One region of the Bacillus sp. es.036 genome, then DNA from elsewhere that is predicted to be linked to it. Evidence: a T-box and tRNA genes for the amino acid it is inferred to sense, from the RefSeq annotation. Region 1 holds a T-box; the other regions hold tRNA genes.
The links. A T-box is a leader RNA that pairs with one kind of tRNA and senses whether it is charged. The one in region 1 lies ahead of argS (arginine--tRNA ligase), so its partner is inferred to be a tRNA-Arg.
Positions count from the first base shown of each region.

Region 1 (2,205 bases):
TTTCATAATGGTTTTTTGAAGTTTATCCTCATCTACGAGAGGGTCTAGGTACGCAAGTATGCATGCAATATTCTCAATGGTAATGTTTCTAAATTTAATATCTTCTGTATGGTAAAATTTCGAATTGAGATATTCCTTGTTTTGTTCAATTGAAAAAAACGCCTCATGTGATTCAGTAGCAGTTGGGATTTGATAAGGTTCATTTCGGATAGGTTTTCGTTTACCACGTCTCACGCTGCAACCTCCTCTTAGTGATGATAGATAAGTATAGCTTGTGATGAAATGATAAAGTTATGTATCAAGATTGGAAAGGAATCGTAGAATGAGGTTCTGTTTGCAAAATAAGTCATTTACGTAATAGAAAACTGTCTTTCTGTATTGATATATAGCACTTCTTATAACATAGTATCGACATTTGTCAAAAGAATGTACACCATTTGTTTAATTAATGTATAATAAAGTGAACTTAGATGGAAAGGTGGTTCTTACGTTGACGAGTAAAAATATCCAAAAGGAAAAATTAGCGGTTGATCGGTGTATGAAACACCTAGAGGTCGTTAACGTGGGGCCGAAAGTAAGACAGCTGATTTCAATGTATTTAACTTCTATTTATCGAGAAGCCTATCAGGAAGGTTATCAGGATGGAGAGAAAAACGTACAATTGGAGTCAGAACCAAGTATAATCAGATAACTAGTTGAATTTATAATGAAATAGGCTATAATGAAAATAATATTTGATCGTCAGAGCGAAAGAGAGTAGTGTCTAATGACGGATAAAGCGATCTAGGGATGGTGAAAGCCTGGAGCCTAATCAGAGATGAACCGGACTTTCAAGACACTGTTTTGAACTTCAGTAGAAACAGTCGGGCTCGCCGTTATCCGAGTGAAGTTGGCTCAAGTATCTTTGTTGAGCAATCAGAGTGGTACCGCGGAAAAAATCTCCGTCTCTATAGTAGAGACGGAGATTTTTTTGTTTAAGTAAAAAACGTTTAATGACATGAGGAGGAAGATGATGATGTATAAAAAGCTCTTTGCAGACAAACTCTTTCAAGCATTTGATGGGAAAGTTGAGCGTAGTGACATGATACAACGAATTGAAATTCCGAAACATGAGTCACATGGTGATTACGCTTTTCCATGTTTTCAACTTGCTAAGTTGGAAAAAATGTCCCCTAATCAAATTGCGACAAATCTTGCTAGTAAATTGAACGATCCTCTATTCGAGAAAATAGACGCAGTTGGCCCTTATGTCAATGTGTTTCTTAATAAGAAAATGGTTACGAGTGATGTTATTCATCTGGTCCTTAGTCAAGAAGAAGAGTATGGGAGCTCCAATGTAGGTAAAGATGGTGCGGTAACGATCGATTTGTCATCACCTAATATTGCGAAACCTTTTTCAATGGGACACTTACGCTCAACGGTGATTGGGAATGCTCTAGCGTTAATTGTTGAAAAAGTTGGCTATCGTCCTATTCGAATTAATCATCTTGGGAATTGGGGTACGCAGTTTGGAAAATTAATAACGGCGTATCGGAAGTGGGGTAATGAGCAAAAAGTCCGTGAACAAACAATTAAAGAGCTACTTAAATTATATATTTTGTTTCACGAAGAAGCTGCCGTTGATCCTTTACTTGAAGATGAAGGGAGAAAGGCATTTAAAGAGTTAGAACAAGGCGATTTGGAAGCTGTGACGCTCTGGAAGTGGTTCCGTGAAGAATCTCTTAAGGAGTTTAATCGTATTTATGACCTCATGGGCATTACATTCGATTCGACAAAAGGAGAAGCTTTTTATAACGATAAAATGCAGCGAGTGATTAAGATGCTAGAAGAAAAGGACCTGTTAGTTGAATCCAATGGTGCCATGGTTGTTGAGCTTGGAGAAGATATACCTCCGTGCTTAATTAGAAAGAAGGATGGAGCCTCTCTTTATGCCACTCGAGATTTAGCAGCAGCGATTTATCGTTATGAAACATATGGCTTTAGTGAATCCCTTTACGTAGTAGGAAATGAACAAAGCCTTCATTTCAAGCAATTAATTGAAGTTCTAAAAAAGTTAGGATTCGAATGGGCTGAGCAAATGCACCATATCAACTTTGGGATGATGCTTAAAGATGGAAAGAAAATGTCAACGAGAAAAGGGAAAGTCGTTTTGCTTGAAGAGGTTATAAGTGAGGCGATTGAACTTGCAAAAGAAAATATTGAATC
Region 1 covers NZ_PDIZ01000003.1:559,755-561,959, forward strand. The annotation lists gene ATG70_RS21710 (spore germination protein) at 1-234, opposite strand, end outside; gene ATG70_RS21715 (hypothetical protein) at 491-691, shown strand; T-box leader at 736-952, shown strand; gene argS (arginine--tRNA ligase) at 1,013-2,205, shown strand, end outside.

Region 2 (2,205 bases), on a different contig from region 1:
CACCAAATTTGCATGCACATTTCAAATAGTGCTGGATTTCCCTGCTCGACAACATCAGAGAGCTTGGATTTCACACTTAAGGAGAAATCTTGTAAAAAGATATCCTGTAATGTAGCTGGATTCACCTTGATCTCTCTTCCAAACTTATGTACGACCACTTCTTGATCCAATTCCTTTTCTCTCAATACTTGTAAAACAAGACTTTTAAGAAGAGGATCCTTGTTTGTTGCATTTAAATATGTAAGATATACGGGGAGAGACTTTTGTTCATCTACAGTGCTTAATTTTTGAATGGCTAACCACTGTTTTTCCGTCTTATCGCTCTCCAAATAATCAATGAGCTTGTCAACATCTTCCTCGTGACCAGCATCATAATCAGCCTCAGAATCAAGGTCATAATTCGTCATTTGTCTGCTAAAATGTAGCAACTGGTAGAGCGACTCCGCAATGTTAGACGGAAGTTGATTTTCTTGTAATACTGCTTCGATCATCGTAACTACTTTCTGATACTTTCCAAGCTGAACTAAAATTGATATGTATACTTGAAAAATGTCGTAATAGTCCCCGATCCCCTGCTGCATCATTGTTTCACAGCGTTCAGACGCTTCACTCAAATTGCCCATCTCCACCAGGCTTAAAACCATTCCAAAATGCCCCTGTGGATGTTCCGGCTCAATTTCAAGTAGCTGACTAAAATGTTCATGCGCTTTTGTTATTTCTTTAGCTTTTAGTGCTGCCATTCCTTTTTCGACAAGCTTACCTGCCACGTTTGGAAAATAAACTATTTTCCTTTCATCCTTTTCTTTATCCATGACGTAATCGCTCCACTCTCTTATATTCTCTATTAAAAGAGTTTACAGCAGGAAAGGCGCAGCTACGATTAGATATCAGTTTATCAGTATCCACCTGTAAACTCAAGCTGAAGCACGCTACCGGAATCTGAAATCCTTTTATCTGTTTATTCATGATTGCTGTAAAAGCTCATTAGCAACATCAGATATACAAAAAAAAGCCATTCTATCACAAAGGATAAATGCCTTTAAAGAAAACATATAATGGTGTCCCAGGCAGGATTCGAACCTGCGACCCACAGCTTAGAAGGCTGTTGCTCTATCCTGCTGAGCTACTGGGACATTGTTAGTATAAAACGATTCAGTTTCTAGCGACATGTATTAATATATCGGATTACATTAGTAAAGTCAATAGGAAACAATAGAAAAAAACACAGCATGCGCTGTGTTTTTTTCTATTATGAAAGAGTAAACGTTGAGGAAATTTCCTCAATCACTTTTCCATTTTCATCATGGTATGTGACTTCAATTGCATCACTCGTCCACTCCACAATAGCGTAAGTTTGAATAGCGGGTTTTCTCGGAAGTTTCACGCTGCCTGGATTAAGGAAAAGCGTACCTTCTTCGAATACTGTTAACACTTCATGCGAATGACCAAAGCAAACTAAATCTGCCTGGGCTTCTTTTGCTTTATAGTGCAATTTCATTAAGGTCATCTTTACATTATACAAGTGGCCGTGCGTAGCGAAAATAGTTTTATTTCCCACCGTTTGCACTAACTCATCTGGATAGCGGTCATCAAAGTCACAATTCCCTCTGACTCTTACATGGAACGGAAGCATCTCCTCTGCATCATAATCAAATTCAGAGTCTCCACAGTGGATCATACATTCCACTTCGTGCTTATGTCGTTCTACCAGATGGTGTAATTCTTCATTAGAGCTATGATTATCACTTACAACTAGTACTTTCACATCACGCCACCTCTTTTCATTAAAATAATTCCTTAAATACCTCTTCTAAACGATCGAGTGCTTGTCCCCTATGAGAAATCGCATTTTTCTCTTCAGGAGAAAGTTCAGCCATCGTTTTATCATAGGAAGGAACGTAGAAAATCGGGTCATATCCAAAACCATAGCTTCCAGAACGTTCAAACGTAATCATGCCACTGCACGTCCCCGAGAAAATTTCTGTGTTTTGACCCGGTATCGCTACTGCGAGGACACAATGAAAGGAGGCGTTTCGCTGTTCTTTAGGAACATCTTTCATTTCCATTAATACTTTATCAATGTTTGCCTCATCATCTTTTTCAGGTCCTGAATAACGAGCAGAATACACGCCTGGGTCTCCATCAAGCGCATCGATAACAAGCCCTGAGTCATCAGCAATAACAGGCTGGTTTGTTAGCTTCATG
Region 2 covers NZ_PDIZ01000001.1:2,237,743-2,239,947, forward strand. The annotation lists gene ATG70_RS11500 (tetratricopeptide repeat protein) at 1-812, opposite strand, end outside; tRNA gene ATG70_RS11505 (tRNA-Arg) at 1,057-1,133, opposite strand; gene ATG70_RS11510 (metallophosphoesterase) at 1,250-1,765, opposite strand; gene ATG70_RS11515 (XTP/dITP diphosphatase) at 1,785-2,205, opposite strand, start outside.
Region 2: it has a tRNA-Arg gene. The T-box ahead of argS (arginine--tRNA ligase) is inferred to sense a tRNA for this amino acid. The anticodon was not compared.

Region 3 (2,205 bases), on a different contig from region 1:
CCTTCTTGTTTCCGCATATTCCAGCGGATCTTGTCTAGTCCCATTCTCGTAGGAACGTTTTGAAGAACGAACACCTCCGTCCCATGATGGTGACTGTAATTCAATAAGTGGATTTTCAAGAGCCTGTTCTTTCACGTACTCCAGTAATTCAGCCGTAGAATATTGGAGTATAGAAATCGCTTGATGCAACTGGGTTGTCATGACTAGTTTCGTTGTCTGCTTTTGTATCAATCCTAATTCCATCGCAATCCCTCCACCTTCATCATACTATATCGTTTCATTTTATGGTATGAAAAAACGAAAATGAGCAGAATTTTCTGTTTTTTAAAGACGGTTTTTGACACCATTTTTAATAAAATTGATGAAATCGCCCGTCCCTCAGTCAAATTTCAACATAAACTGTGTTATAGAGAGAAAAAAGGAGGCAAATACCATGGATTTAGCAGTATATGGAATTGCTTTGCTTCCAGTCATCATTGGAGTAGTACATCTCTTCAAGGTGTTTGGTTTTCCGGTAAGATTTTTACCCATCCTTTCAATCGTCATCGGAATTGTGATGAGTCATATTTACGTCGAACCGGAAGATTTCAAAAAAGCCTTCTTTATCGGATTATGGCTCGGACTATGCGCTACAGGTATGCACTCAGGCTTTAAACACACGATGAGTGGAGCAGGCAGCAAAAGACATGATGATGATCGTGATTGTTAGAAGGCACGACGGATAGCAGAAAGAGTGGACGAGTTCTACTCTTTTTTTCTTTGTTCTTATTTAAGAAATCAATCAACAACCGATATCGTTATCGTGAAATTTGGCTACCCTACATAAAAAATCCCTCTCGCATCAGCGAAAGGGATTGGAATTATGTATATGGTGCGCCCGGAGGGATTCGAACCCCCGACTGACGCGGTACCGGAAACCACCGCTCTATCCGACTGAGCTACGGGCGCGCTTTATTAGCGCAAAGATTATTATACGGGATCGCCTATTTTTTTGCAAGGTGATTTTCTCCGTGCCGCTCTTTCATTTGAATGACTTCGTTACTTAAGTCTTAAGCTCTTGACGGCTCAATTAACTCATAGTAAAGTAAAACCAAACACATGTTCTGTTAGGCGGTGGCGATCGTGTTCCAATTAAGTAAAGAAGAAACGAAGGCATTAAGAAACTACCTCTTACTTCCTTACGTAAAAAGAGTGCTGGAAATGGATATGAAATGGCTACAACATTCTAGAATAAAGCTTCCGCGCCCTTACCTGGTACTAATCCGGTCTGCTATGTCGCTTGCGTCAACTGATTTAAAATGGGCAAAAGCAATTCTCCATGAAAGAGGAATTCGCGTCTACATTGAAGAAACTAAAGAAGAAGTCATCATTTGCAAAGTCTTCTGCCGTGGCTACAATCAAACATACCGATATTCATCTATTCAACTTCGTAACCAGGTAGAGAGAAGAATTCTAACTTATTTTGTAGCAGATGAGCGCCTCAAAAAAAGGAGCACGTGGTCTGTTTAAAATAAGGTGATGCGGGGAAAATGGATGTAGATAGAGAAAGAAAAACGTCTTTACCTTACCCTTTTCAAAAATAGCACAGCACTTTATTTGACCTATATTGACCTTTTAGGTATGATGAACGTACAGCAACTACATATTCCATAAAAATAAAGGAGGAATTTTAAATGGTTTTAATTCCAACGGTAATTGAACAAACAAACCGCGGTGAAAGAGCGTACGACATTTATTCTCGTCTTCTTAAGGATCGCATTATCATGCTAGGAACAGCAATTGACGACAACGTTTCAAACGCTGTAGTCGCTCAGCTTCTTTTCCTTGCTGCAGAAGATCCTGATAAAGATATCTCACTTTACATTAACAGCCCTGGTGGTTCGATCACAGCAGGTATGGCAATTTACGATACAATGCAATTCATCAAGCCGAAAGTATCAACAATCTGTATCGGTATGGCTGCATCCATGGGTGCTTTCCTTCTTGCAGCTGGTGAGCCTGGAAAGCGTTATGCGCTCCCAAACAGTGAAGTAATGATTCACCAACCGCTCGGTGGTACGCAAGGTCAGGCTTCTGACATTGAAATTCACGCAAAACGTATTATTCAAATGCGCGAAAAGCTGAACAAAATTCTTTCTGAACGTACTGGTCAACCACTTGAAACAATTGATCGCGACACGGATCGTGACCGTTTCATGGAAGCAA
Region 3 covers NZ_PDIZ01000001.1:2,880,172-2,882,376, forward strand. The annotation lists gene rpoN (RNA polymerase factor sigma-54) at 1-243, opposite strand, end outside; gene ATG70_RS14705 (hypothetical protein) at 434-709, shown strand; tRNA gene ATG70_RS14710 (tRNA-Arg) at 870-948, opposite strand; gene ATG70_RS14715 (hypothetical protein) at 1,123-1,509, shown strand; gene clpP (ATP-dependent Clp endopeptidase proteolytic subunit ClpP) at 1,674-2,205, shown strand, end outside.
Region 3: it has a tRNA-Arg gene. The T-box ahead of argS (arginine--tRNA ligase) is inferred to sense a tRNA for this amino acid. The anticodon was not compared.

Region 4 (2,205 bases), on a different contig from region 1:
AAGGAGAATCGATATCTACTATGAGCCGACTCTCAGAAGCCATCTCCTCCCAGCGAGAAACCGATACTGTCGTTTCGTCAAATCTCTTTGTTTCATTAATTCGTTTCGTAGTCTTTGCTTCTTTTTCATATTCATAAGATACAGGTACGTTAACCTTAGCTGAACGATTTCCACTTACGATCGTTGTAAGTGCTCCGTTCCAATTTCGAAGTGGTTCGTTCGTCTCAGAATGAGCGACAGATTGAAACGTTCCCTTCATATAGTAGTAATCTTCAAATAGAACACCTTCTTCTGTTTCAACGAGTTCCAATACAGATGCTTCACCAGAAGGATCGTCCATCACAAGCTGATCGATTTTCGGAAGATCTTCTCTATTTCTTGTTAGTACAAACTCACTATTCGACACATCAACATGATAGAAAACATAGACGTTATGTCGAGAATACCAAACGCCATCCAAGTTTATTTTAAAATCATCTGGCATTGGCATATCGTTTACTGATTGATAGTCTCCATACTGAATCGCGAGTTCAAGCCCAGGAGTTGTCTTTATAAAATAAGGAACAATGTCCTGAACCTTTTCCACAGTTAAAACGTCATCGGAAACACTCTTGTCCTTTCCAATGACTGTAAACGTAATAAATGCCGCTCCTAAAAGAACAATGAGCGCAAACCATTTACGCTTCCCCATACCAATTCACTCATTTCGGCTGAATCGTTCGTTACTCTTTCGCTATCCATGGCATTGTTTCCTTTTATGTAATTGTGCATATCGTAAAGTGGTAAGAGAAAGATGAATGAAGGAAATTGAGGGTAAGAAAGACAAAATAAAAAACCCTTATCTTATAAGGATTTAAATGGTGGCCCCGAGAGGAATCGAACCTCCGACCTGCGGTTTAGGAAACCGTTGCTCTATCCCCTGAGCTACGGGGCCGAATGACTAACATTATACAGCAAAATCTTATAAAGCAAAAGCATCGTGCAAAATAATTATCGCGCGATCGATAGACCGCGCGATGTCCGTACATTTCCCCAATTAGTTATTCCGTAACCCAGCTCTTCATATAATTTTCATCTTCATACTGCTGCACCTGTTCGATGACTTTGAGCGGTCGGAACGTATCGATCATTACGGCAAGCTCGAGCGTTTCTTTTTTGCCGATGCTTGCCTCAATTTTCCCCGGATGCGGCCCGTGTGGAATGCCTGAAGGATGAAGCGTAATCGAAGCTTCCTCGATGCCTTTTCGGCTCATGAAGTTGCCTTCTACATAGTAAAGCACTTCATCACTATCAACATTGCTATGAAAATATGGTGCTGGAATAGCATCTGGATGATAGTCATAAAGCCTTGGTACGAAGGAGCAGACAACAAAATTATGCCCTTCAAAGGTTTGATGGACTGGCGGAGGCTGATGCACTCGCCCTGTAATTGGCTCAAAATCATTAATGTTGAACTTCCATGGATAGAGATAGCCATCCCAGCCAACAACATCGAGCGGATGATGATCGAACATATGACGATGCAATCCCCCCCGTGTTTTCGTCACTACTTCATACGAACCTTTTTTATCATGCGATAGAAGGCGTTCAGGACCATCAATGTCACGTTCGCAGAAAGGACTGTGTTCCATCAGCTGACCGTATTCATTTCGGTATCTTCTTGGTGTCGTAATCGCGCTATTTGCTTCTATAACGAGCCAACGATTGTCATTTCCTTCTGGGATAACCCGGTATATCGTTCCAATCGGTATGACAATATAGTCGCCCGGCTTATAAGAGAGCTCCCCAAACATCGACTCAATTCTACCTGACCCATGGTGGATAAAGAAAAGCTCATCTCCGTCACCATTTCGATAAAAATAGTCCATCGGCTCTGTTGGGTTTACGACACCTAGGATCACATCCTCATTCCCCAGGAAATAACACCGCTCGACAACTGCATCGCCCTTTTTGTCGTAATGTGCCGTTCGGAAATGACGATGACGTAGCGCAGATTCTTCCTCATACTCAGGTGTTGTCTTTTTTATAAAAGTTGCTTCCGTTACTGCTGTTGGAAAATGGTGATGGTACAAAATCGATTGGATTCCTGAAAACCCCTTTGTCCCCATCACTTGTTCCCGGTATAAGGAACCGTCTGCTCTTTTAAAAGTTGTGTGACGTTTAGACGGTATCTCCCCCATCGTCCGATAGTAAACCATGTTCATC
Region 4 covers NZ_PDIZ01000001.1:3,632,017-3,634,221, reverse strand. The annotation lists gene ATG70_RS18220 (hypothetical protein) at 1-691, opposite strand, end outside; tRNA gene ATG70_RS18215 (tRNA-Arg) at 859-934, opposite strand; gene ATG70_RS18210 (homogentisate 1,2-dioxygenase) at 1,041-2,198, opposite strand; gene ATG70_RS18205 (fumarylacetoacetate hydrolase family protein) at 2,161-2,205, opposite strand, start outside.
Region 4: it has a tRNA-Arg gene. The T-box ahead of argS (arginine--tRNA ligase) is inferred to sense a tRNA for this amino acid. The anticodon was not compared.